Regions from separate parts of the Kocuria sp. KH4 genome, predicted to be linked through region 4. Evidence: predicted binding sites of a transcription regulator. Region 4 holds the regulator's gene; each other region holds the start of a gene.
The links. The regulator HrcA, encoded in region 4, represses chaperone genes, less so after heat shock. The targets are predictions, from matches to a motif close to TTNGCACTCGNNNNNNNCGAGTGCNAA.
Positions count from the first base shown of each region.

Region 1 (5,362 bases), on a different contig from region 4:
GCACGGTGGTGGAGGGGACGCGCAGGGTCATGGCCGCTCCCTCCACGATCCCCGGTCACCGGTGGTGGATTCCCAGCAGTGGTGGGGCATGTCAGTCTCCTTGCCCGGACGTCGGGCCGGCGGTGAGCAGGCGGTGGGTGATGCGCACCTCGGGGCCGAGCCGGGCCAGGCGGGTGGCCAGGTCCTCGAGCGCGGCGTGCAGGGCCTCGTCGGTCAGGGGCGCGAGCGCGTCGAGGACGAACAGGGCGGTGGTGGTGTCCTCGGTCAGGCCGGTGCGGCGTCCCTGGCGCCAGTTCCAGCGCCGGCAGGTCACCCCGGCGTCGTCGCACCACACCACCTCGCCGGGCTCGGGGTGCTCGGTCACCGGCTCCCCGGCGGCGGTCGTGTCGAAGGCTTCGGCACCGGTGGCGCGGGCCAGGCGCGGGGCGCCGCGGTAGCGCGACAGGTCCTCCCCGCCGAGCGGGATCTGGTGCAGCACCGAGACCGCGTTGTAGAGGTCCGTGAGCCGGTTGACCCGCGGCAGTCCGGCCGAGGCCCGGCGCAGCAGGGCCTCCAGGCTGTTGCGGGTGCGCTGCGGCTTCGCCCCGAACGCCCGGTAGGCCTCCCGCCACGCGGCCACGTGCGGCAGCTGCTCCACCGGCCGGTCGCCCAGCGCCCGGCGGGCGGCGGCCTCGGCCTCCTGCAGCAGCGTCTCACCGGCCTCGTCGCTCGGACCCGGCACGAGCCCGTCGACGGCCAGCAGCGCGGCGCGGTAGTCCAGTCGCAGCGCGAACACCTCGTCCTCGACCCGGGCCTCGTCGAGCAGCCGGTCCAGCGTGCTCAGGTCAGTCATGGGAACCCTCCTGGTGGTGTGCCGAGCCCACGCCCGGTTCGAAGACGGTCAGGGAGAAGTGCGCCGGCTCGGCGCCGGAATTGGCGTAGGCGTGGGCCACGTCGCCGGGAAAGGCGAGCGCGTCACCGGCGTCGAGGGTTTCGCACCGGTCGGCGACCTCGACGGTGAGCGTGCCCTGCTGGACCTGCAGGAGCTCCCTGGTGCCCGGGGCGTGGGCCTCGCTGGCGTGCCGGTCGCCGGGACCCAGGGTCCAGTCCCACAGCTCCACCACGTCCGGGGGCGCGGTGCCGGCCACCAGGACCCCCCGCCCGCCGGAGTCCCCGGTCCACAGGACCGCGCCGTCCCCGTGCCGGGTGACCTTGACGGGCCTGGGCTGCGGCGGCTCGACCAGCGCCGGCAGCCCGATGCCCAGGGCGTCGCTGATCCGCAGCAGGGTGCCCACGCTGGGGTTGGCCGCGCCCTGCTCCACGTTGACCACCATCCGGCGGCTGACCCCGGCGGCCTCGGCCAGCTGGTCCAGGGTCCAGTGCCGGTGCTGCCGCTCCTGTCTCACGCGGGTGCCAATGGCCGTCGCCAAGCTTGTCGTGCTGTCATCCATGAGTGCATCATAGTGCACTGACAGTGCATTCTATAAACCGGCGTCGCCGATCGGGCACTGTCCCGGCCCGTCCGCTCTGCTATAGCTGGAACCCCGGGGCGAGATGCGGCCCGGGCTCCAGGACGAGCAGAGGCAGGTGCGTCATCACCGTCACCATCCCCCCGGCCGGCGGCGTCAGCCCGGACCCGCGGGCGACGCCCGTCCCGGCGGCCCACCCGCGCCCGCGATGAGTCCGCCGGACACCCACGGGGACCGGCGCCGCCCCCTCCGGGTCGCGCTGAGCCTGCTGCTGCTGGGTTCCCTCGGGGGCGCCCTGGTGCTCCTCGGGCCGAGCCTGCTCGGCGGTCCGCGCGTAGGCGAGGGCTGGCCGCGCTGGGGCCCCGAGTGCACGGTCGAGACCGCCGACGGGCCGGTGGAGCTCACCCGCGAGGAGGCCCAGCGGGCCACCACGGCGGTGGCGCTCGCCGCCCGCGGACAGGCGGCGGACACCGCCGGGCTCGACCGGGCGGTGCTGCAGCGGCTCTCCGAGGGGCCGCCCGGGGACGCCGGGGCGAGCCTGGCCTGCCGGGGGTCGGCCGCCGGTGACCTGCCGGAGCAGCAGCTGACCGGGACCGGGCTGACCCCGCGCGCCGAGCGGATGCGCGCGGCGATGACGGAGGTGTTCGGTGAGCAGAGCCTGGGCGGGTTCGCCCCGGGCGGCGTCGGCCAGGGGCACGGCGAGGAGTCGACGCACTACGACGGCCGCGCCGTCGACGTGTTCTTCCGCCCCGTGACCGAGCAGAACCGGCGGCAGGGGTGGGTGCTGGCCCACTGGCTGGTCGCCCACGCCGAGGACCTGGACGTGCAGTACGTCATCTTCGACGACCGGTTCTGGAGCGCCCACAGCGGCCGCGGGCGGTGGCAGGACTACGACGCACCCGAGCCCGCCGACGAGATCCTGCGCCACCTCGACCACGTGCACGTGGACGTGCTGCGCGGCGGCGCCGGCTGAGGATCCTCCGCCGCGGACGGCCGGCCCCGGGGCGTCGTGGGCCGCGGCCGGGCGTGCAGGTCGGGGCCGCCGGTGAGAGGCTGGAGCGCATGACGACGACCCACCGCTACGACGTGGAGATCCTGCACCTGCTCGTCTCCCCCGGCCACGCCTACTTCGGCCGGGCCCGGGACGGCGCCGCGGACGTGCCGACGACGGACGCGGACCGCGCCGAGCTGGTGGCCGGCAAGGGCATCGTCGGCGACCGGTTCTTCGGCAAGGCCGCGCACATGGACGCGGCCGTCACCCTGCTCGCCGTCGAGGCCCTCGAGGCCATCGCCGCCGACCTCGGCGTCGAGCCCTTCGACCCCCTGCTCGCGCGGCGCAACGTGGTCCTGCGCGGCGCCGAGCTGGCCCCGCTGCTGGGCCGGGAGTTCGCCCTGGAGTCGCACGGCGAGCTCGTGCGGCTGCGGGCCGGGCGGCCCGCTCACCCCTGCGCGTGGATGGACCGGATGCTCGCCCCCGGGGCGCACGCCGCGATGCGCGGGCGGGGAGGCCTGCGCTGCCGGCCGCTCACGGACGGGGTCCTGCACCGGGGGGCGGCCGTGCTGCACAGTCCCGTGCCCCTGGCCCCGGAGCGGGCCGGGGCCGCGGTCCGGCTGCGCCCGTCCCGGCTGCCCTGACCGCGGCCCCCTCGAGGCCCCGGTCGTGCGGGACGCGGCGCGCTCCCGCCGCGGCGCCGGCCGCGAGCGCTCGTTCCCGGCCCCTCGCGGGGCGGGGGCCCGGCCGGCTCACCGGTCGCGGAGCGCGGGCGAGGTGCTGCCGGCGCCCGGCGCCGGATCGCGTCCGGGCGCGCCGCGCCGGCGCGGGAGTCCCTGCACGACGAGGTAGCCGCCGGCCGCGATGAGCGCCAGCGGCCACAGGGAGGACACCACGGACAGCAGCGCGGTGGCCTCCAGCGCGATCAGCGCCGCGAGGACGGCCAGGGCCGCGGCGGGGAGCCACGCCCACCGGGTGCGGGCCGCGCCCGTGGGCAGCACGGCCACGAGCGCGAACGTCGCGGCCAGCCCCACCAGGAACAGCACCCCGCCGGCCTGCTCCTGCCGGGCGGCGGCGGTGAGCAGGGCCTGCAGCGCCAGGGTGATCAGCACACCGGCCGGGACGACGGCCCACCACCGGTCGTGGTGGCGCAGGTAGACCGCGATGAACCCGGCGCCGCCGCCGCCGAGGAACAGGACTCCACCCCACTGCTGGCTGCCGGGCACGCCGGCCGCGTCGAACAGCACGAGCACGCCGAGGCCGAGGAGCGTGCCTGCGGGGATCGCCGCCCACCACATCGCCCGGTCCGTGGCGTCCAGGACGCCGAACGCGATGCCGGCCACGAGGAACAGCAGCCCCCACAGCACCCCCACGGCCCCCATGAGTCCGGTCACCTCCAGGAGCAGCAGCACTCCTGCGGCGAGCAGCAGGGTCCCCAGCACGATCGTCGCGGTCCTCCGTGGCACGGCCACCACCCCCGGGACCCAGGGTAGGCCGCCGGCACGGGGGCCCGCCCCGCCGGTGGCGTCACGATCCGGACATGTCCGCCCCGGCTCTTACCGCACCGGCGCCGGGTGCCTACGGTGGAAATGCCCACGTGCAGCGCACGGCCCCGGGGATCCGGGCGCCGGCACCCGGGGCGCCGGAGCACCGACCAGGGGGCCGGTGCCGGTCGGTTCACGATGAGGAGTCTGGTCATGGCTGGATTGATGCGCAGGGAGGCCTTCGACGTGCTCGAGCCCCTCCGTCGTCTGATGGAGGGCGACCTGGAGAGCACGTGGCCGCGCGTGGAGGAGTTCCAGGACGGCAGCACCATGGTGATCCGGGCCGAGCTGCCCGGGATCGACCCGGACAAGGACGTCGAGCTCACGGTCGTCAACGACACCCTGCACCTGCGGGCCACCCGGCAGGAGAGGACCGAGCACAAGGACAAGGGCAGCTACCGCTCCGAGTTCCACTACGGCTCCTTCTCCCGCGCCCTGCCCCTGCCCAAGGGCTGCCGCGAGGAGGACATCACCGCCGCCTACACCGACGGGGTGCTCGAGGTCCGGGCCCCGATGCGCGAGCCCGGGGAGCAGACCAGCAGGAAGATCCCGGTGACCCGCCGGGAGTCCGGATCCGTCTAGGGCCACCGCACGCGGCGGCGGATCCGCCGGGGTGCGGTCCGCCGCCCGACCACGATCCGCCGCACCGCCCCGGGCCCGGCACGCCGGGGTCGGGATGATCCACCGGCACGACCCCGGCACCGCCGGACCCGCACCGAAGGAGCGTCATGAGCGACACCCCGATCGAGACCCCCACCGGCGAGCGCATCATCGTGGGCGTCGACGGTTCCGACCACTCCAAGGAGGCGCTGCGGGAGGCCGCCCGGCTGGCGCAGGCCCTCGACGCCCCCGTGGAGGTGATCGCGTGCTGGCAAGACCCGGCCATGTACGCCACGTCCTACGGATACGTCCCCGAGCTCGATCCCGAGACGTTCCAGGCCGACGCCCGGCACATGCTTCAGGAGACGCTCCGGGAGGTGTTCGGGGAGACCCGCCCCGCCCGGCTGAGCACCCGGCTGCTGCGCGGGCGAGCGGCCGAGCTGCTCGTCGAGGAGAGCAGGACCGCCCGGATGCTGGTGGTCGGGCCCCGCGGCGTCGGCGGGGTCCTCGGCATGATCCTCGGCTCGGTCAGCTCCGCACTGGTCTCCCACGCGCACTGCCCGGTCCTGGTCGTACGCCGGTAGGCCACGGGCCCGCACCCGGCGGTCGGGCCGGTGGGGCCTCCCGGTCGCGCTCGGCCCCCGGGCCCCGGGGTGGCCTGTTCGTGGCGGACCTGGTCCTGGCCGGGTGGGAGCTCCGCGAGCTGGTGCGGGATCCCGGCGGCGACCTCGTCACCGCGCCCCTGCTCCCGGAGGCGGGCACACCGGCCGGCGAGGGGA
Region 1 is NZ_JBSJYX010000029.1:705-6,066, reverse strand. Features, by position in the region: gene ACWCOM_RS16665 (EamA family transporter) at 1-31, opposite strand, end outside; gene ACWCOM_RS16660 (B3/B4 domain-containing protein) at 92-832, opposite strand; gene ACWCOM_RS16655 (helix-turn-helix domain-containing protein) at 825-1,430, opposite strand; gene ACWCOM_RS16650 (hypothetical protein) at 1,657-2,421, shown strand; gene ACWCOM_RS16645 (MOSC domain-containing protein) at 2,511-3,083, shown strand; gene ACWCOM_RS16640 (hypothetical protein) at 3,192-3,905, opposite strand; gene ACWCOM_RS16635 (Hsp20/alpha crystallin family protein) at 4,137-4,565, shown strand; gene ACWCOM_RS16630 (universal stress protein) at 4,712-5,167, shown strand.
Region 1: a site for HrcA is predicted at 4,067-4,093, ahead of ACWCOM_RS16635 (Hsp20/alpha crystallin family protein). Genes of this name have one in related genera too.

Region 2 (5,362 bases), on a different contig from region 4:
CCTCGTTGAGCGCGTGGCCGGCGTGGCCCTTGACCCACTCGAAGTGCACGTCGCGCCCGGCCATGGCCGCGTCCAGGGAGCGCATGAGCTCCACGTTGAGCACGGGCTTGCCGTCCTTCTTCTTCCAGCCCTTCTTCTTCCAGCCCGGCATCCACTTGGTGATCGAGTTGATGACGTACTGGCTGTCGCACAGCACCCGCAGGGGCTCCTCGGGGCGGTGGGCCGTGGACTCGAGCAGGTCGAGCACGGCCTTGAGCTCGCCCATGTTGTTGGTGCCGTGCGGCCAGCCGCCGGCCCGCCAGGTGTCGTCGTCGATGTACCAGGCCCACCCGGCGGGGCCGGGGTTGCCCAGGGCGGAGCCGTCGGCGGCAGCAGTGATCGTCATGGCGTCCATCTTTTCACGGCCCCGGCGGCGCCCCGGACCGTGCTCAGTCGCCGGGGTCCTCCTCGAGACGCTGCTGGGCGACGTCGCGCACCCCGTCGACCCCGGAGAGCTGCACCGCGGCCGTGCGCAGGTCGGTCTTGCCCTCGAGCCGCAGCAGCAGCTCCACCTCCGGCCGCTCCGGGTCGTCGATCCGGCGGCTGGAGACCACGGAGGCACTGAGCTGGAGCTCCTCGACCACGGCCAGCACCTCCCGCAGCACCCCGTGGCCGTCCGCGTAGCGCAGCCGCAGCCCCTGCGGCGCCACCATGCGCGGCAGCCGGCGGGACAGCGGCGTCAGCGCCACGGCGGAGAGCAGGTGCAGCGCGGTCGCCGCGACCGCCAGGGGCACCAGCCCGGCCCCGCAGGCCATGCCGATTGCCGCGGAGAGCCAGACGCTCGCGGCGGTGGTCAGCCCGTGCACCACGTCCCGGTTGGTGAAGATCACCCCCGCCCCCAGGAAGCCGATGCCCGCGACCACCTGGGCCGCCACGCGGGAGGGGTCTGGGCCGGCGTCGATGCCCGGCAGCGTCCCGAAGCCGTAGGCGGAGACCAGGGTGAACACGGCCGATCCCGTGCCGACGAGGGTGTGCGTGCGCAGCCCCGCGCTCTTGCGCCGCAGCCGCCGCTCCAGACCCACGAGCGCGGTGAGCCCGAACGCCGTCACCACCAGGGCCAGCTGGACCGGGACCTGCTCCCAGTCGACGAAGTCCATGGCCGCTCCTCCCCGCGTGGTGACTCGATTGAACACCAAGTCCGTCGCCCGCGGAACGGGCGTCCGCCGGGGCCCGGCAACGGCGACGGGCCGGGCACCCCGGAGGGGGTGCCCGGCCCGTGCCGGATGCGTGGGTCGCACGCTCGACGGGTCAGCCGTCGATCACATCATGCCGCCCATGCCGCCCATGCCGTCGTCGGCACCGGCGCCGGCGCCCGCGGGCTCCGGCTTGTCGGCCACGACGGCCTCGGTGGTGAGGAACAGCCCGGCGATGGACGCCGCGTTCTGCAGCGCCGAGCGGGTGACCTTGACCGGGTCGTTGATGCCGGCGGCCATCAGGTCCTCGTACTCGCCGGTGGCGGCGTTGAGGCCGTGGCCCAGGTCGAGGCCGCGGACCTTGTCGACGACCACGCCGGCCTCGAGGCCGGAGTTGATGGCGATCTGCTTCAGCGGGGCGTCGATGGCGACCTTGACGATGTTCGCGCCGGTGGCCTCGTCGCCGGTGAGCTGCAGCTTGTCGAACGCCTTCTGGCCGGCCTGGATCAGGGCGACGCCGCCGCCGGCGACGATGCCCTCCTCCACGGCCGCCTTCGCGTTGCGCACGGCGTCCTCGATGCGGTGCTTGCGCTCCTTGAGCTCGACCTCGGTGGCGGCACCGGCCTTGAGCACGGCCACGCCGCCGGCCAGCTTGGCCAGCCGCTCCTGCAGCTTCTCGCGGTCGTAGTCCGAGTCCGAGTTGTTGATCTCGGCGCGGATCTGGGCCACGCGGCCCTCGATCTCCTCGGCGGTGCCGGCGCCGTCGACGATGGTGGTCTCGTCCTTGGTCACGACGACCTTGCGGGCCTGGCCGAGCAGGTCCACGGTGGCGGTCTCCAGGGACAGCCCGACCTCCTCGGTGATGACCTGGCCGCCGGTGAGGATGGCGATGTCGGCCAGCTGGGCCTTGCGGCGGTCGCCGAAGCCGGGGGCCTTGACGGCCACGGACTTGATGGAGCCGCGCATCTTGTTGAGCACCAGCAGGGCCAGGGCCTCGCCCTCGACGTCCTCGGCGATGATCAGCAGCGGCTTGCCGGCCTGCATGACCTTCTCGAGCACGGGGACCAGGTCCTTGACCGCGGAGATCTTGGAGTTGACCACGAGGATGTAGGGGTCCTCGAGGACGGCCTCCTGGCGGTCGGCGTCGGTGACGAAGTAGCCGGAGAGGTAGCCCTTGTCGAAGCGCATGCCCTCGGTGAGCTCGAGGTCCAGGCCGAAGGTGTTGGACTCCTCGACCGTGATCACGCCCTCCTTGCCGACCTTCTCCATCGCCTGGGCGATGAGGCGGCCGATCTCGGCGTCGCCGGCGGAGATGGACGCGGTGGCGGCGATCTGCTCCTCGGTCTCGACCTCCTTGGCGGAGGCCAGCAGCTCCTCGGTCACCGCGGCGACGGCCTTCTCGATGCCGCGCTTGAGGCTCAGCGGGTCGGCGCCGGCGGCCACGTTGCGCAGGCCCTCCTTGACGAGCGCCTGGGCCAGCACGGTGGCGGTGGTGGTGCCGTCGCCGGCGATGTCGTCGGTCTTCTTGGCGACCTCCTTGACGAGCTCGGCGCCGATCTTCTCGTAGGGCTCCTCCAGCTCGATCTCCTTGGCGATGGACACGCCGTCGTTGGTGATCGTGGGGGCGCCCCAGGCCTTCTCGAGGACCACGTTGCGCCCGCGCGGGCCGAGGGTGACCTTGACGGCGTCGGCCAGGGTGTTCAGACCCCGCTCGAGACCGCGGCGCGCCTCTTCGTCGAAAGCAATCATCTTTGCCATGTGACTTCGTCCCTCCTGGACGGTAGACAAACGGTCGACCTCCACGGTGCCCGCGACGGACGGCGCGCACGGCGGCGGGCTCTTCCCGACGCCGCACGGCACCTCACCGTGGTGGTTGAGGTGTCACTCCTGTGCCGGTGGCTGCCCGGGCCGGGCCGGGGACCGACCCCTTAGCAGTCCGCACGACTGAGTGCTAATCGCAATCTTGGCACTCGTCCGGGGAGAGTGCAAACCCCCCTGAGCCGGTGTCGCTCAGCCCTGCCACTCCTCGCGCAGCAGGCCGTAGATCATCCGGTCGTAGTACTCGCCGCCGACCTTGCGGGCCCGGCGCAGCCGGGCCTCCTCGGTGAAGCCGAGCTTCACGGCCACCCGGCACATGCCCACGTTGCCGCTCCAGGTCTCGAGGTCGAGCCGGTGGGAGTCCGAGCGGGCGAAGAGGTGGTCGATCCACAGCCGCATGGCCTCGGTGCCGTAGCCGCCGCTCCAGTGCTCCGGGGAGTAGACGGTGATGCCCAGCGAGCGCAGCGGCAGCAGGTGCGTACCGGTCCCGGGGTCCTCGGTGGGCTTCTCCGACCAGTACCAGGACACCTGCCCGATGAACCGGCCGGTGGCGGCGTCCGCGATGACCATGGTCTCCCGCGGGTCCGGCCAGTCCTGCGCGGCCACGTGGGCGCGCAGGGTGGAGAGCCAGCGCTGGGCGCCCTCCGCGGTGAAGTTCGGGTAGAACGGCCCGTCCGTGCGCTGCCACTCGTGCTCGCCGCCGCCCTCGGGCGGCATGATCCACTGCTCGTACGCGGCGAGGTCCTCCTCGGTCCAGTCACGGAGGTGGACTCGGCTGCCTGCGATCTGCACGGTGTGCTTCCTTCCGGGGGCGTTCGGGGGCGGGGGCCCGGGTCGTGGGCGGTGCCGGTCAGGGCTGCGGGGACGAGACGGCCGGGGCAGGCGCCGTGTCCCCGGCGCCCTCGAGGAACGCGTACGCCCCCACGCCGAGGCTGAGCACGCCGGCCACGACGATCGCGATCAGCTCCCCCGAGCCCACCCGGGCGGTCCGCCGCCGGCCGCGGTGGGCGCCCTGGCGCGGGCCGTCCTCGGGGACGTCGTCGAACTCGTCGGGCGGGTACTGGCTCATCCGAGGTCCCCGCGCTGCCGGCGCAGCCGGCCCACGAGCATGGGGTCGTGCTCGAGGGCCGCGCGGCTGTCGATCAGGACGTTGAGCCGCTGGTAGTAGCGGGTCGGGGACAGCCCCAGGCGGCGCCGGATCTCCATCTCCTTGGCCCCCTGGTACTTCCACTGCAGGTTCTCGATCGCGAGGATCTCCCGGTCGGTCTCGTCGAGCCCGGAGCCGGCCGGGGGCCCGTCGGGCGGCGCGTCCGCCGCGGGTTGCTCCTCCGCCGCGGGCGGGTCCCCTGCGACGGCTTGCTCCTCGGCCGCGGGCTGGTCCTCCGCCGCGGCGCCGTCCGCGGTCACCGGGACTCGACCCTCGGCCGCAGGGAGACGGTGGTCATCTGCGCGTCCGCGCCGGCGTCCACGACGGCGCGCACCGCCGCCGCCACGGACTCGGGGCGGATGTAGCGTTCGGGCACGTACTCGTTGCCCAGGCCGGCCTGGATGTCCCGCTGCATCTGGGTGTCCACGGGCCCGGGGTGCACGGAGCTGACCACGATGCCGTCGGCCTCCACCTCCTGGCGCAGGGAGTCGGCGAGCGCGCGCAGCGCGAACTTCGACGCCGCGTAGACCGCGTCCCCGGCGCGTGCGGTGAACCCGGAGCCGGAGTTGAGGAACACCACCGTGCCGCGGGCCGCGCGCAGGGCGGGCAGCAGGAGCCGGGTCAGCTCCGCGGGGGCCACCACGTTGAGCTCGAGCTGGTCCCGCCAGTCGTCCACCGAGGCCGCCGCCACGGTGGTGCGCCCGGCGCGGGCCGCCGAGTGCACGAGGACGTCGACCCGGTCGAGGTCCGCCAGCGCGTCCGGCAGCCGCGCGAAGTCGGTGAGCTCCGCGGCGCGCACGGTGACGTGGGGCAGCTCCGCCAGCTCGGCGAGGCGGGCGGGCTCGCGCCCCAGGGCCACGACGTCGTGGTCCCGGGCCAGGTCCGCCACGCACGCGCGGCCGATGCCTCCGGTGGCCCCGGTGACGACGGCGACGGGTCGGGGATCGGTTGCGCTCATGCGCCCACTCTAACCAGTCCCCCGCCGGTCCCGCCCGCCCCGGCGGGAACCCACCGGGCAGACCGCACCGGGGCGCCGGCGGCCCCGGGCGACCGGCCTAGAGTGGTGCCCGGAGGGGACGCGGCTCCCCGCCGCACCGGCCATGGTCCCGACGCCCCGCGGCACGAGCGGCGATCCGCGCACCGGCACCCGCGCCCACCCCGTCACCGGCCCCGGCACCGACCCCGATAACGACACCGATCCCGATACCGACACCGAGGAGCACCG
Region 2 is NZ_JBSJYX010000010.1:36,835-42,196, reverse strand. Features, by position in the region: gene ACWCOM_RS09295 (RNase H family protein) at 1-385, opposite strand, end outside; gene ACWCOM_RS09290 (MgtC/SapB family protein) at 429-1,136, opposite strand; gene groL (chaperonin GroEL) at 1,299-2,930, opposite strand; gene ACWCOM_RS09280 (GNAT family N-acetyltransferase) at 3,183-3,782, opposite strand; gene ACWCOM_RS09275 (hypothetical protein) at 3,841-4,059, opposite strand; gene ACWCOM_RS09270 (DUF3263 domain-containing protein) at 4,056-4,397, opposite strand; gene ACWCOM_RS09265 (SDR family oxidoreductase) at 4,394-5,095, opposite strand; gene ACWCOM_RS09260 (uracil-DNA glycosylase) at 5,362-5,362, shown strand, end outside.
Region 2: a site for HrcA is predicted at 3,136-3,162, ahead of groL (chaperonin GroEL). Genes of this name have one in related genera too.

Region 3 (5,362 bases), on a different contig from region 4:
CCATCGAGCGCACCGTGGACTTCTACATCGCGCGGTCCTCGCACGGGTCCTCGCTCTCCCGGGTGGTCAACGCCTCGGTGCTCGCCTGGCTGAACCCGGACCGGTCGTGGTCGGCCTTCCAGGACGCGCTGCTGATCGACCTGGACGACACCCAGGGCGGGACCACGGGCGAGGGGATCCACCTCGGCGCCATGGCCGGTTCCGTGGACGTCGTCACCCGGGCCTACGCGGGCCTGCGCGTGCGCGGCGAGTGGCTGGAGTTCGACCCCGCGCTGCCGAGCCAGCTGGAGCGGGTCTCGTTCACCGTGCTCTACCGGGGCCAGGTGATCCGGGTCTGCATCGACCACCACGTCCTCGAGCTCGAGGGCACCTCGCGCCGGGCCGGCAACGTCACGATCCACGTGCACGGGGCGGAGTACGTGCTCAAGGGCGGGCAGAAGATCCGGGTCGCGATCCGGCAGCGCCACCCGCTCGGCGCGCTCCCGGCGGGGTCGCGGACGGCCTGAGCCGCAGCGGCCGCGCTGGTCCTTCCCCACGCCGGGCACACGCCCCGGATCGCCGCCTCCGCCTTCGTGGCGCCGACCGCCACGGTGGTCGGCGACGTGGAGCTGGCCCCCGGCTCCGGCGTCTTCTACGGCGCCACGGTGCGCGGGGACCGCTCCCCCGTGCGGCTGGGGGCGGGCTCGAACCTCCAGGACAACGTGGTGGTCCACTCCGACCCCGAGCACCCCTGCACGATCGGGGCCGGCGTCAGCGTGGGCCACGGCGCCGTGGTCCACGGCTGCACGGTGGAGGACGAGGTCCTGGTGGGCATGAACGCGACCGTCCTCAACGGCGCCGTCATCGGCTCCGGGTCCCTGGTCGCCGCCGGCGCGGTGGTCCTCGAGGGCACCGTGGTGCCGCCGGGCTCGCTCGTGGCCGGGGTCCCCGCCAGGGTCCGCCGCGAGCTCACCGGGGCGGAGCGCGAGAAGGTGCGCGCCAACGCCCGCACCTACGTGCAGCTCTCCGCCGAGCACCGCGAGCTCAACGCCTGAGCCCGGCCGGTCACTGGGCCGCGAGGGTGCGAGCGTAGTCCAGGTAGGCGTCGTGGTCGAAGCCGGGCAGCAGGCACGACTGCACCACGTAGCCCTGCAGCACGGAGAGGATGGCCTGGGCGAACATCGCGACCCACTCGCGGGAGCGCTCCGGGTCCAGGCCGAGCTCCTCGGCGGCCCACCGGCCGTAGCGCTCCTCGACCCGCGCGCGCACCCGTGCGAGGTGCTCCCCGGCCACCGCCGCCAGGGCCGGCTCGCTCACGGCCTCGCCCCACGTGATGAGCAGCAGCCGCGTGGCGTCCGGGTCCGCGGCGAGCCGCTCCAGCAGCTCGGCCACCCATCCGGCCGGGTCCGCGCCGGGGTCCTCCGGCGCCGGGCGCCCGGCCGCCGCGGCCCGTGACGGGCCCGCGGCCGGCGGCGCGCCCTCGTCCACGGTCGGCGGCGCGTCCTCGTCGACGGCGAGGACGCGGTCCAGGGCCGCCCGCGCGGACGCGACCACGAGCTCGTGCTTGGACGGGAAGTGGTTGTACAGCGCCCCGGCGGAGAGCCCCGTCGCCGCGATGATCCGGTGCATCGACGCCCCGCCGAAGCCGTGCTCCAGGAAGCAGCGGCTGGCCGCCGCCACGATCTCGCGGCGGCGCTCGTCCTTGTACTGCTGGCTGACCCGAGGCACGCCGCCAGTCTAGGCGACGAACGGTCGTTCGCTTCGGGACCCGGGGGCCTCGGCCCGCCCGGCCGGGGCGTGGCAGAATGCGCCCATGCCTGCCGCGACCCTCCCGCCCTTCGTCGACGCCGCCCTCGACGCCGCCCACCTGGACGCCCCGCTCACGGCGACGGGCCGCACGCTCGGCTGGGGCGTGGTCAGCACGGCCGACATCGCCGAGAAGGTGGTCCCGGACATCGCCGCCCTCCCGGACGCCCGGCTCGTCGCCGTGAGCTCCCGCGACCAGCACCGCGCCGAGGACTTCGCCCGCCGGCACGGGGTGGAGCGGGCGTACGGGAACACCGCGGCCGGCACGGGCCTGGAGCGCCTCGCGGCCGACCCGGACGTGGAGGTGGTCTACGTGGCCACGCCCCACGGCTACCACCACCGGGACGTGTCCGCGCTGCTGCGCGCAGGCAAGCACGTGGTGTGCGAGAAGGCCCTGGCGATGACCGCCGCGGAGGTCCGCGACCTCCTGGAGCTGGCGCGCGCGCACGGGGTGTTCCTCATGGAGGCCGTCTGGACCCGGATGACCCCCGGCTTCCGCACGGCGATGCGCTGGATCCGGGCGGGGCGGCTGGGCCGGGTGCGCTCGGTCGAGGCCTCGATCGGCACCCACCGCCCGGTGGACCCCGGCCACCGGCTCTTCCGCAACGCCGACGGCGGCGGGGTGCTCCTGGACATGATGGTCTATCCGCTGACCTGGACCGGGGCCGTGCTGGGCGCCCCGCAGCGCTGGACGGCCCAGGCCGAGCTCGGCGCCACGGCCGTGGACCTGGACACCGCCCTGACCCTGGACTTCGGGCACGGCCGGGGCCACGTGAGCGGCACCCTCTCCAGCACCGTGCCGCACCAGGTCACCGTGAGCGGCACGCACGGCTGGCTGCGCGTGGACGGGCGGATCAACTGCCCCACCACCCTGGTGCTGCAGAGCGCCGACGGCGCGCGCCGGGGCGCCGCCCCGGTCGTGGAGCAGGTGGCGGTGACCGGCGCCGGGTACGTCTACGAGATGCGCGAGGCCACCCGGTGCATCCAGCAGGGGCTGCCGGAGTCGCCCGTGATGCCCTGGGCCGACTCCCTGGAGCTGGTCGAGCTCTTCGACCGGGTCCGTGAGCGGATCGGGGTGGAGTACCCCAACGACCGCCGCTGAGGGTCGCGCCGGCGCCGCCGGCGTCCGGGTTCGCCCTCGGCGATCGAGCGTCGCAGCCGTTGAACCCCGCCCCGCGGCGGGGCTATCATCGATCCTGGTTGAGCCGGTATGACTCAACTAAATGTCAAAGGCACTGCTCATGTAGTTGAGGAGATGATGGACGTGGCCACGATGTTCACGCCGTTCAACGATTTCGACCGCCTCGCCGCCTCGCTGTTCGCCCGCCAGGGCCTGCGCGAGATGCCCATGGACCTCTACCGGGACGGCGACCGCTACATTCTGCGGGCCGATCTGCCGGGCATCGACCCGGAGAGCGTCGACGTCGACGTGGACGGCCAGCTGCTGACCATCCGGGCCGAGCGGAAGCTGCCCGAGGTCCGGGACGTCCAGTGGATCACCCGGGAGCGGCAGAGCTCCTCGTTCGTGCGCCAGCTCAACCTCGGCCAGGGCATTGACATCCAGGGCATCGCCGCGAGCTACGACAACGGCGTGCTCACGGTGACCATCCCGGTCTCCGCGCAGGCCAAGCCGCGCAAGATCCAGGTGGTCTCCGGCCAGGGCGAGCAGCAGGCCCTGGGCGAGGGCACGGAGGGCGACCGCGTGATCGGCGAGGGCGAGCTCGTCAACGGCACCCGCTCGACCCAGCCCACCGAGGGCTGATCTCGGCGGTCCCGGCGCGCGGGCGCCCGGGCACCGCCGCGGCCGCGGGCCCGTTCCTCCCGGGGAGCGGGCCTGCGGCCGTGTCCGGCGGCGTCCACGGGCGGGCGCCGGTCACCGGGGCGGGCGCGGGCTCGGGTATCTTGGCACCAGGACACACCGACCCGCATCCGTCGACACACATGGGAGACAGCCCGCACATGGCAAAGATCATCTACACCCGCACCGACGAGGCGCCCCTGCTCGCCACCTACTCCCTCAAGCCCGTCATCGAGGCCTACGCCTCGACCGCCGGCGTCGAGGTCGAGACCCGGGACATCTCCCTGGCCGGGCGCATCCTCGCGGCCTTCAGCGACCGGCTGCCCCAGGAGCAGCGGGTCGACGACGCCCTCGCCGAGCTGGGCGACCTGGCGAAGACGCCCGAGGCCAACATCATCAAGCTCCCCAACATCTCCGCCTCCGTGCCGCAGCTCAAGGCCGCGGTGCGGGAGCTGCAGGAGCAGGGCTTCGCGCTGCCGGACTACCCGGACGAGCCGGAGACCGACGAGCAGAAGGACGCCCGGGCCCGCTACGACAAGATCAAGGGCTCCGCCGTGAACCCGGTCCTGCGCGAGGGCAACTCCGACCGGCGCGCCCCCGCCTCGGTGAAGAGCTACGCCCGCAAGAACCCGCACCGGATGGGCGAGTGGTCCGCGGACTCCCGGACCAACGTGGCCACCATGGCCGCCGACGACTTCCGCGCCAACGAGAAGTCCGTGGTCGTCGACTCCGACGACACGCTCCGGATCCGCCTGGTGGGCGAGGACGGCAGCACCACGGTGCTCAAGGAGTCTGTGCCCGTCCTCGCCGGCGAGGTCGTCGACGCCACCGTGATGCGCGCCGCCGCCCTGGACGCCTTCCTCGCGGAGCAGGTCCAGCGGGCCAAGCAGGAGGGCGTGCTGTTCTCCGTGCACCTCAAGGCCACCATGATGAAGGTCTCCGACCCCATCATCTTCGGCCACGTGATCAAGGCGTTCTTCCCGGAGGTCTTCTCCGCCTACGGCGCCCAGCTGGAGGAGGCCGGCCTGTCCCCGAACAACGGGCTCGCCGCGATCCTCAACGGCCTCGACGCCCTCCCCGCCGACGTCCGCGAGGACGTGCGGACCGCGCTCGACAAGGGCCTCGCCGAGGGCCCGGAGCTGGCCATGGTGAACTCCGACAAGGGCATCACCAACCTGCACGTGCCCTCGGACATCATCGTGGACGCCTCGATGCCGGCCATGATCCGCTCCTCCGGGCACATGTGGGGCCCGGACGGCGAGGAGGCCGACACCCTGGCCGTGCTGCCGGACAGCTCCTACGCCGGGATCTACCAGGTCGTGATCGACGACTGCCGCGCCCACGGCGCCTTCGACCCGCGCACCATGGGCTCCGTCCCGAATGTAGGGCTCATGGCGATGAAGGCCGAGGAGTACGGCTCCCACGACAAGACGTTCGAGATCCCCGCGAAGGGCACCGTCCAGCTCGTCGACTCCTCCGGCGCCGTCCTGCTCGAGCACGAGGTCTTCCCCGGCGACATCTGGCGCGCCTGCCAGACCAAGGACGTCGCGATCCGGGACTGGGTCAAGCTGGCGGTGACCCGCGCCCGGGCCTCCGCGACGCCGGCCGTGTTCTGGCTGGACCGCACCCGCGCCCACGACACCAACCTCGTCGCCAAGGTCGAGCAGTACCTCGCGGAGCACGACACCGAGGGCCTGCAGATCGAGATCATGTCCCCCGTGGAGGCCACCGCCTTCTCCATCGAGCGGATCCGCCGCGGCGAGGACACCATCTCCGTCA
Region 3 is NZ_JBSJYX010000010.1:110,258-115,619, reverse strand. Features, by position in the region: gene ACWCOM_RS09610 (beta-phosphoglucomutase family hydrolase) at 1-506, shown strand, start outside; gene ACWCOM_RS09605 (gamma carbonic anhydrase family protein) at 522-1,034, shown strand; gene ACWCOM_RS09600 (TetR/AcrR family transcriptional regulator) at 1,045-1,707, opposite strand; gene ACWCOM_RS09595 (Gfo/Idh/MocA family protein) at 1,793-2,887, shown strand; gene ACWCOM_RS09590 (Hsp20/alpha crystallin family protein) at 3,044-3,547, shown strand; gene ACWCOM_RS09585 (NADP-dependent isocitrate dehydrogenase) at 3,745-5,362, shown strand, end outside.
Region 3: a site for HrcA is predicted at 2,917-2,943, ahead of ACWCOM_RS09590 (Hsp20/alpha crystallin family protein). Genes of this name have one in related genera too.

Region 4 (5,362 bases):
GTGGTGCTCAGGGGCAGCACCTCGGGCCAGTGGGCCCGGCGGGACTGCTTGGCGGCGGCCGCCACGGTGTGCACCCACTTGTCGTGGCTCTTGGTGGCGCGCTCCTGCTTCCACCGCACGATGGAGCGCTCCGCCTGCCACGGCACCACGGCGTCGACGCCGAGCTCGGTGGCCGTCTCGACGGCGAGGAGGTCGCGCTCCCCCTTGGCGAGGGCCTGGGCGAGCACCAGCCGCGGCCGGCGGACCGGGTCCGCGCCCACCTCGGCCAGGCGCACGTCCATGCTGTCCTTGCCGGCGGCGCACAGCAGGCCGGTCGCCCGCGCGCCCGCGCCGTCGACCAGCTCGAGGGACTCCCCGGCGCCGAGGCGGCGCACGGTGACGGCGTGGCGGGCCTCCGGCCCGGTGACGGTGAGCACCGCGCCCGGGCCGAGTCCCTCGAGCAGGCCGGGCTCCACCTTGAAGACGGGCAGGCTCACAGGTCGAAGCGGTCCTTGAGCCGCGAGAAGAACCCGCCGGAGCCGGCGGGGCTGTTCAGCGTGGTGCCGGTGGCCTGCTCCTCGCCGCGCAGCCGGGAGAGCTGCTCCAGCAGCTCGCGCTGCTCGTCGTCGAGCCCCGTGGGCGTCTCGACCTCGAGGTGGACGAACAGCTCGCCGCGGCCGCCGCCGCGCAGCCGCGTGGCGCCGAGGTCGTGCAGGGTGACCGTGTGGCCCGTCTGGGTGCCCGGGGCCACGGGCACGTCGCGCTCCCCGTCGAAGGTCTCGAGGGTCACGGTGGTGCCCAGGGCCGCGGAGGTCATGGGCACGCGCACCCGGGCGTGCAGGTCGTCGCCCTGCCGCTCGAACGTCGGGTCCGGGTCGACCTTGAGCTCGACGTAGAGGTCGCCGTTGGGCCCGCCGGCCGTGCCGGCCTCGCCCTGGCCGGAGAGGCGGATCCGGTTGCCGGAGGACACCCCGGCCGGGATCTTGACGGTCAGCGGGCGGCGGTCGCGCACCCGGCCCTCGCCGTAGCACTCGTGGCAGGGGTGCTTGATGACCGTGCCGAAGCCGTCGCAGGTGGCGCAGGGGGCCGCGGTGACCACGGTGCCGAGGATGGACTGCACCTGGCGCTGGACCTGGCCGGCGCCGTGGCAGACCTCGCAGGTCTCCGGGCGGGTGCCCTCCTGGCAGCAGGTGCCGTTGCAGGTGGGGCAGACCACCGCGGTGTCCACGGTGATCTTCTTCTCGGTGCCGAAGACGGCGTCCTTGAGGGACACGCGCACGTTGATCAGCGCGTCCTGCCCCTGCCGGGTGCGGGAGGCGGGCCCGCGCCGGCCCGCCCCGGAGCCGCCGGCGCCCTGGAAGAAGGTGTCGAAGATGTCTTGGAAGCCGAAGCCGGTGCCCGGGAACCCGCCGCCGAAGCCGGTGTCGGTGCCGTTCTCGTTGCCGGTGGCGTCGTAGACGCGCCGCTTCTCGGGGTCGGCGAGGACGTCGTTGGCGTGGGAGACGCGCTTGAACTCCTCCGCGGCCTCCGGGCTGGGGTTGACGTCCGGGTGCAGCCTGCGGGCCTTCTTCCGGTAGGCCTTCTTGATCTCTTCCTGGCTGGCGTCGCGGGACACACCCAGGGTCTCGTAGTGATTGCTCACCGTGGTCCGTTCTGTCGAGAGGTTCGGTGGGAGTTCTGGTGCCGAGCCCCGGCATCCGGGGCCCGGCGGGGGCTCAACCCCCCAGGATACGGGAGAGGTAGCGGGCGACCGCGCGCACGGCCGCCATCGTGGACGGGTAGTCCATGCGCATGGGGCCCACGACCCCGACCTTGGACTGGGGCCCGTAGCCGGTGGCGACGACCGCCGCCTCGGACAGGGGTCCCGCGGCGTTCTCCGCCCCGATCCGCACGGCCACGCCGCGGGCGTCCTGCTCCATCTCGGAGAGCAGCCGGAGCATGACGACCTGCTCCTCGAGCGCCTCCAGGACGGGGCCGATGCTCAGGTGGAAGTCCCCGGTGGCGCGGGCGAGGTTGGCGGTGCCGGCCATGACCATGCGGTGCTCGGCCCCGCCGGCGGCCAGGGACCCGACGACCTCGACCACCGTCTCGGCGGCCGGGCGCAGCCGCGGGGCGATGTCGGCGGTCATCGCCACGAGCGCCGCGGACACCGCGGCCAGGGAGCGGCCCACGGCCGCGGCCAGCACCCGGGCGCGCAGCTCGAGCAGCTGCGCCTCCTCCAGGGGGGCGGGCAGCACGGCCACGCGCTGGGCGACCCGCCCGTTGGTGGGGATGAGCACCACGAGCACGCGGCCCGCGCCGAGGTCGACGACCTCCACGTGGCGCACCGTCACCCCCGACGCGTGCGGGTACTGCACGACCGCCACCTGGTGGGTGAGCTGGGCGAGCAGGCGCACGGTGCGCTCCATGACGTCGTCGATGTCCGCCGCGTCGTCGAGCAGGCTCTGGATGGCCCGGCGCTCCGGGCCGGAGAGCGGCTTGACGGCCGCGATCTGGTCCACGAACGTCCGGTAGCCCTTGTCGGTGGGGATCCGGCCCGAGCTCGTGTGGGGGGCCGTGATCAAGCCCTCCTCCTCGAGCGCGGCCATGTCGTTGCGCACGGTGGCGGAGGAGACACCGAGCCGGTGGCGCTCCACGAGGGCCTTGGAGCCCACGGGCTCCTGGAAGTGCACGTAGTCCTCCACGATGGCCTGCAGGATCTGCAGTCGTCTCGGATGGTTCACGTCGCTCCTCCCCGTCGTCTCCCCGGCACCCGGGCCGCCTGGCACTCGGGTGGCCACAGTGCCAGCGCGATCCAGTGTAGCCCCCGTGTCCGACCACCCGGTTCCGCCCGCCCGGTTTGGTACGCTTCCGGCTGATCCGCGCCGGAGGGGCGGGACCGCGACCGGGAGGACGAGCATGAGCGACTACGGCTGGGGGCCGCGCAGCCTCGACGACGCGGGCCTGTCGCGGCGCAGGCCGGCCTCCGCGGAGGTGCCGGTCGCCCCCGGGCTGCTCCTGGAGGACGTGACCACCGGCTGGGTCGGGGCGGTCGTGTCCCTGGAGACGATCGGCGGGATGCGGGTCATGGGCCTGGAGGACCGCCGCGGCCGGGTCAAGGCGTTCCCGCTCGGACCCGGCTTCCTGCTGGAGGGGGAGCCCGTCGTCGTGGTGGAGCCCCGCCGGGCCCCGGCGGCGAAGCGGCCCGGGCGCACCCGCTCCGGCTCCGTGGCCGTGGAGGGGCTGCGGGCCAGCACCGCCAAGGCCTCCCGCGTCTGGGTCGAGGGCTACCACGACGCCGAGCTCGTGGCCAAGGTCTGGGGGCACGACCTGGCCGTCGAGGGCATCGTCGTGGAGCCGCTGCACGGCGTCGACGACCTGCCGGCGGTGGTGCAGGACTTCGCCCCGGGCCCCGGCCGGCGGCTGGGCGTCCTCGTGGACCACCTCGTGCCCGGCTCCAAGGAGTCGCGGATCGCCGAGCGGACCATGCGCCTGCCCGGGGCGGCCGGCAACGTGCTGGTGCTGGGCCACCCGTACGTGGACATCTGGCAGGCGGTCCGGCCCCGGGTGCTCGGCGTCGAGGCCTGGCCCGTGGTCCCCCGGGGCACCGACTGGAAGACCGGCACCGCCGCGGCCCTCGGCTGGCCGCACCGCACGCCCGGCGACCTCGGCCGGGCGTGGCAGCACATCCTCTCCCGAGTCGACAGCTACGCCGACCTCGAGCCCGCCCTCCTCGGGCGGGTCGAGGAGCTCATCGACTTCCTCACCGCCCCGGGGGCCTGAGCCCGGCCCGGCGCGACCGACATCACGTCACACGAGCACACGTGCGCGGGGCGCCCCCGTGCAACGAGCGAACCGGCCGGTAGAATCGAGCCACGCCATCCGCCGACCGCGCCGCGGTCCCACCGCCGAAGGACTTCCGTGCCCGTGCAGACCGACTCCCGATCGAGCCACGAGAACGCCGAGGCCCCGTTCGAGGGCCTCTCCCCCGTGGCACAGCCGCTCACCGTCGCCGAGGACCACCAGTGGGCGACCCTGGCGCACTTCGCCGGGGTGGTCGGCTTCGTGCCCTCGTTCCTCATCCACCGCGTCTTCCGCGGCCGTGGGCGGTTCACCGAGCAGGAGGCGCGGGAGGCGATGAACTTCACGCTGCTGCCCACGCTCGTGGTGGTCGCCGGCGTGCTGCTCGCGCCCGTCCCGTTCGTCGGCTGGTTCTTCGCGCTCGCCGCGGCCGCCGCGTGGCTGCTGCTGGCCGTCGGCTCGCTGGCCGGCGGCATCCGGGTCAACCACGGGGAGCCGCACCTCTACCGGTTCAACACCCGCCTGTACGACCGCCTCGCCGAGAAGCTGCGCGAGCGGTCGCGGGAGCGCGCCGTCCGCCGCTGAGGCCCGCGCCGCCGGGCCCGGCGGTCCCGTCCCGGCCCGTCAGCCGAGCAGGCGCCGCACCACGGCGTCGCCGAGGAGCCGGCCCCGCAGGGTGAGCACCAGCGTCCCGCGCAGCGCCGGCCCGGGCTCCACGAGCTCGTCGGCGATCAGCCCGGCCACCGCGGCGCGCCCGCCGTCGTCCAGGGCCGCCACGGGCAGGCCGTCCCGGATCCGCGCCTCGAGCATCACACGCTCGAGGTGGCGGGTGCCCGCGTCGAGGATCTCCCGCCCGGCCGCGGGGGACTCCCCGGCCCGCACCCGGTTCGTGTAGGGCACCGGGTGCTTGAGGTTCCACCAGCGCGTCCCGCCCACGTGCGAGTGCGCACCGGGGCCGATCCCCCACCAGTCCTGGTTGTGCCAGTACGCGAGGTTGTGCCGGCTGCGGTGGGCGCGGGCGTCGGCGCCGCGGGCGGGCCGGGACCAGTTGCTCACCTCGTACCACTCGTAGCCGGCCTCCCCCAGGATCCGGTCGGCCAGCTCGTACTTGTCGGCCTGGTCGTCCTCGTCGACCGGCGGGACCTCCCCGCGCCGCATCCGGGCGGCCAGCCGGGTGCCGTCCTCGATGATCAGGGAGTAGGCCGAGACGTGGTCGGGCTCGTAGCCCACGGCCGTGCGCAGCGAGTGCTCCCAGTCGGCCAAGCTCTCCCCCGGGGTGCCGTAGATGAGGTCCACGCTCACGTCCAGTCCCGCCTCGCGCGCCCAGGCCACCGCCCGCGGGACGTTGTCGGGGTCGTGGGTGCGGTCCAGCACGGCGAGCACGTGCGGGGCCGCGGACTGCATGCCGAAGGACACCCGGGTGACGCCGGCCTCCGCGAGGACCCGCAGGGACCGCGGGGTCACCGAGTCCGGGTTCGCCTCGGTGGTGACCTCGGCGCCCTCGGCGAGGCCGAAGCTCTCCCGGGCCTGCGCCAGGACGGCGGCGAGGTCCTCGGCGGGCAGCAGCGTGGGCGTGCCGCCGCCGAGGAACACGCTGTGCAGG
Region 4 is NZ_JBSJYX010000017.1:61,385-66,746, reverse strand. Features, by position in the region: gene ACWCOM_RS12820 (16S rRNA (uracil(1498)-N(3))-methyltransferase) at 1-476, opposite strand, end outside; gene dnaJ (molecular chaperone DnaJ) at 473-1,621, opposite strand; gene hrcA (heat-inducible transcriptional repressor HrcA) at 1,695-2,702, opposite strand; gene ACWCOM_RS12805 (DUF3097 domain-containing protein) at 2,878-3,741, shown strand; gene ACWCOM_RS12800 (DUF4870 domain-containing protein) at 3,880-4,344, shown strand; gene hemW (radical SAM family heme chaperone HemW) at 4,384-5,362, opposite strand, start outside.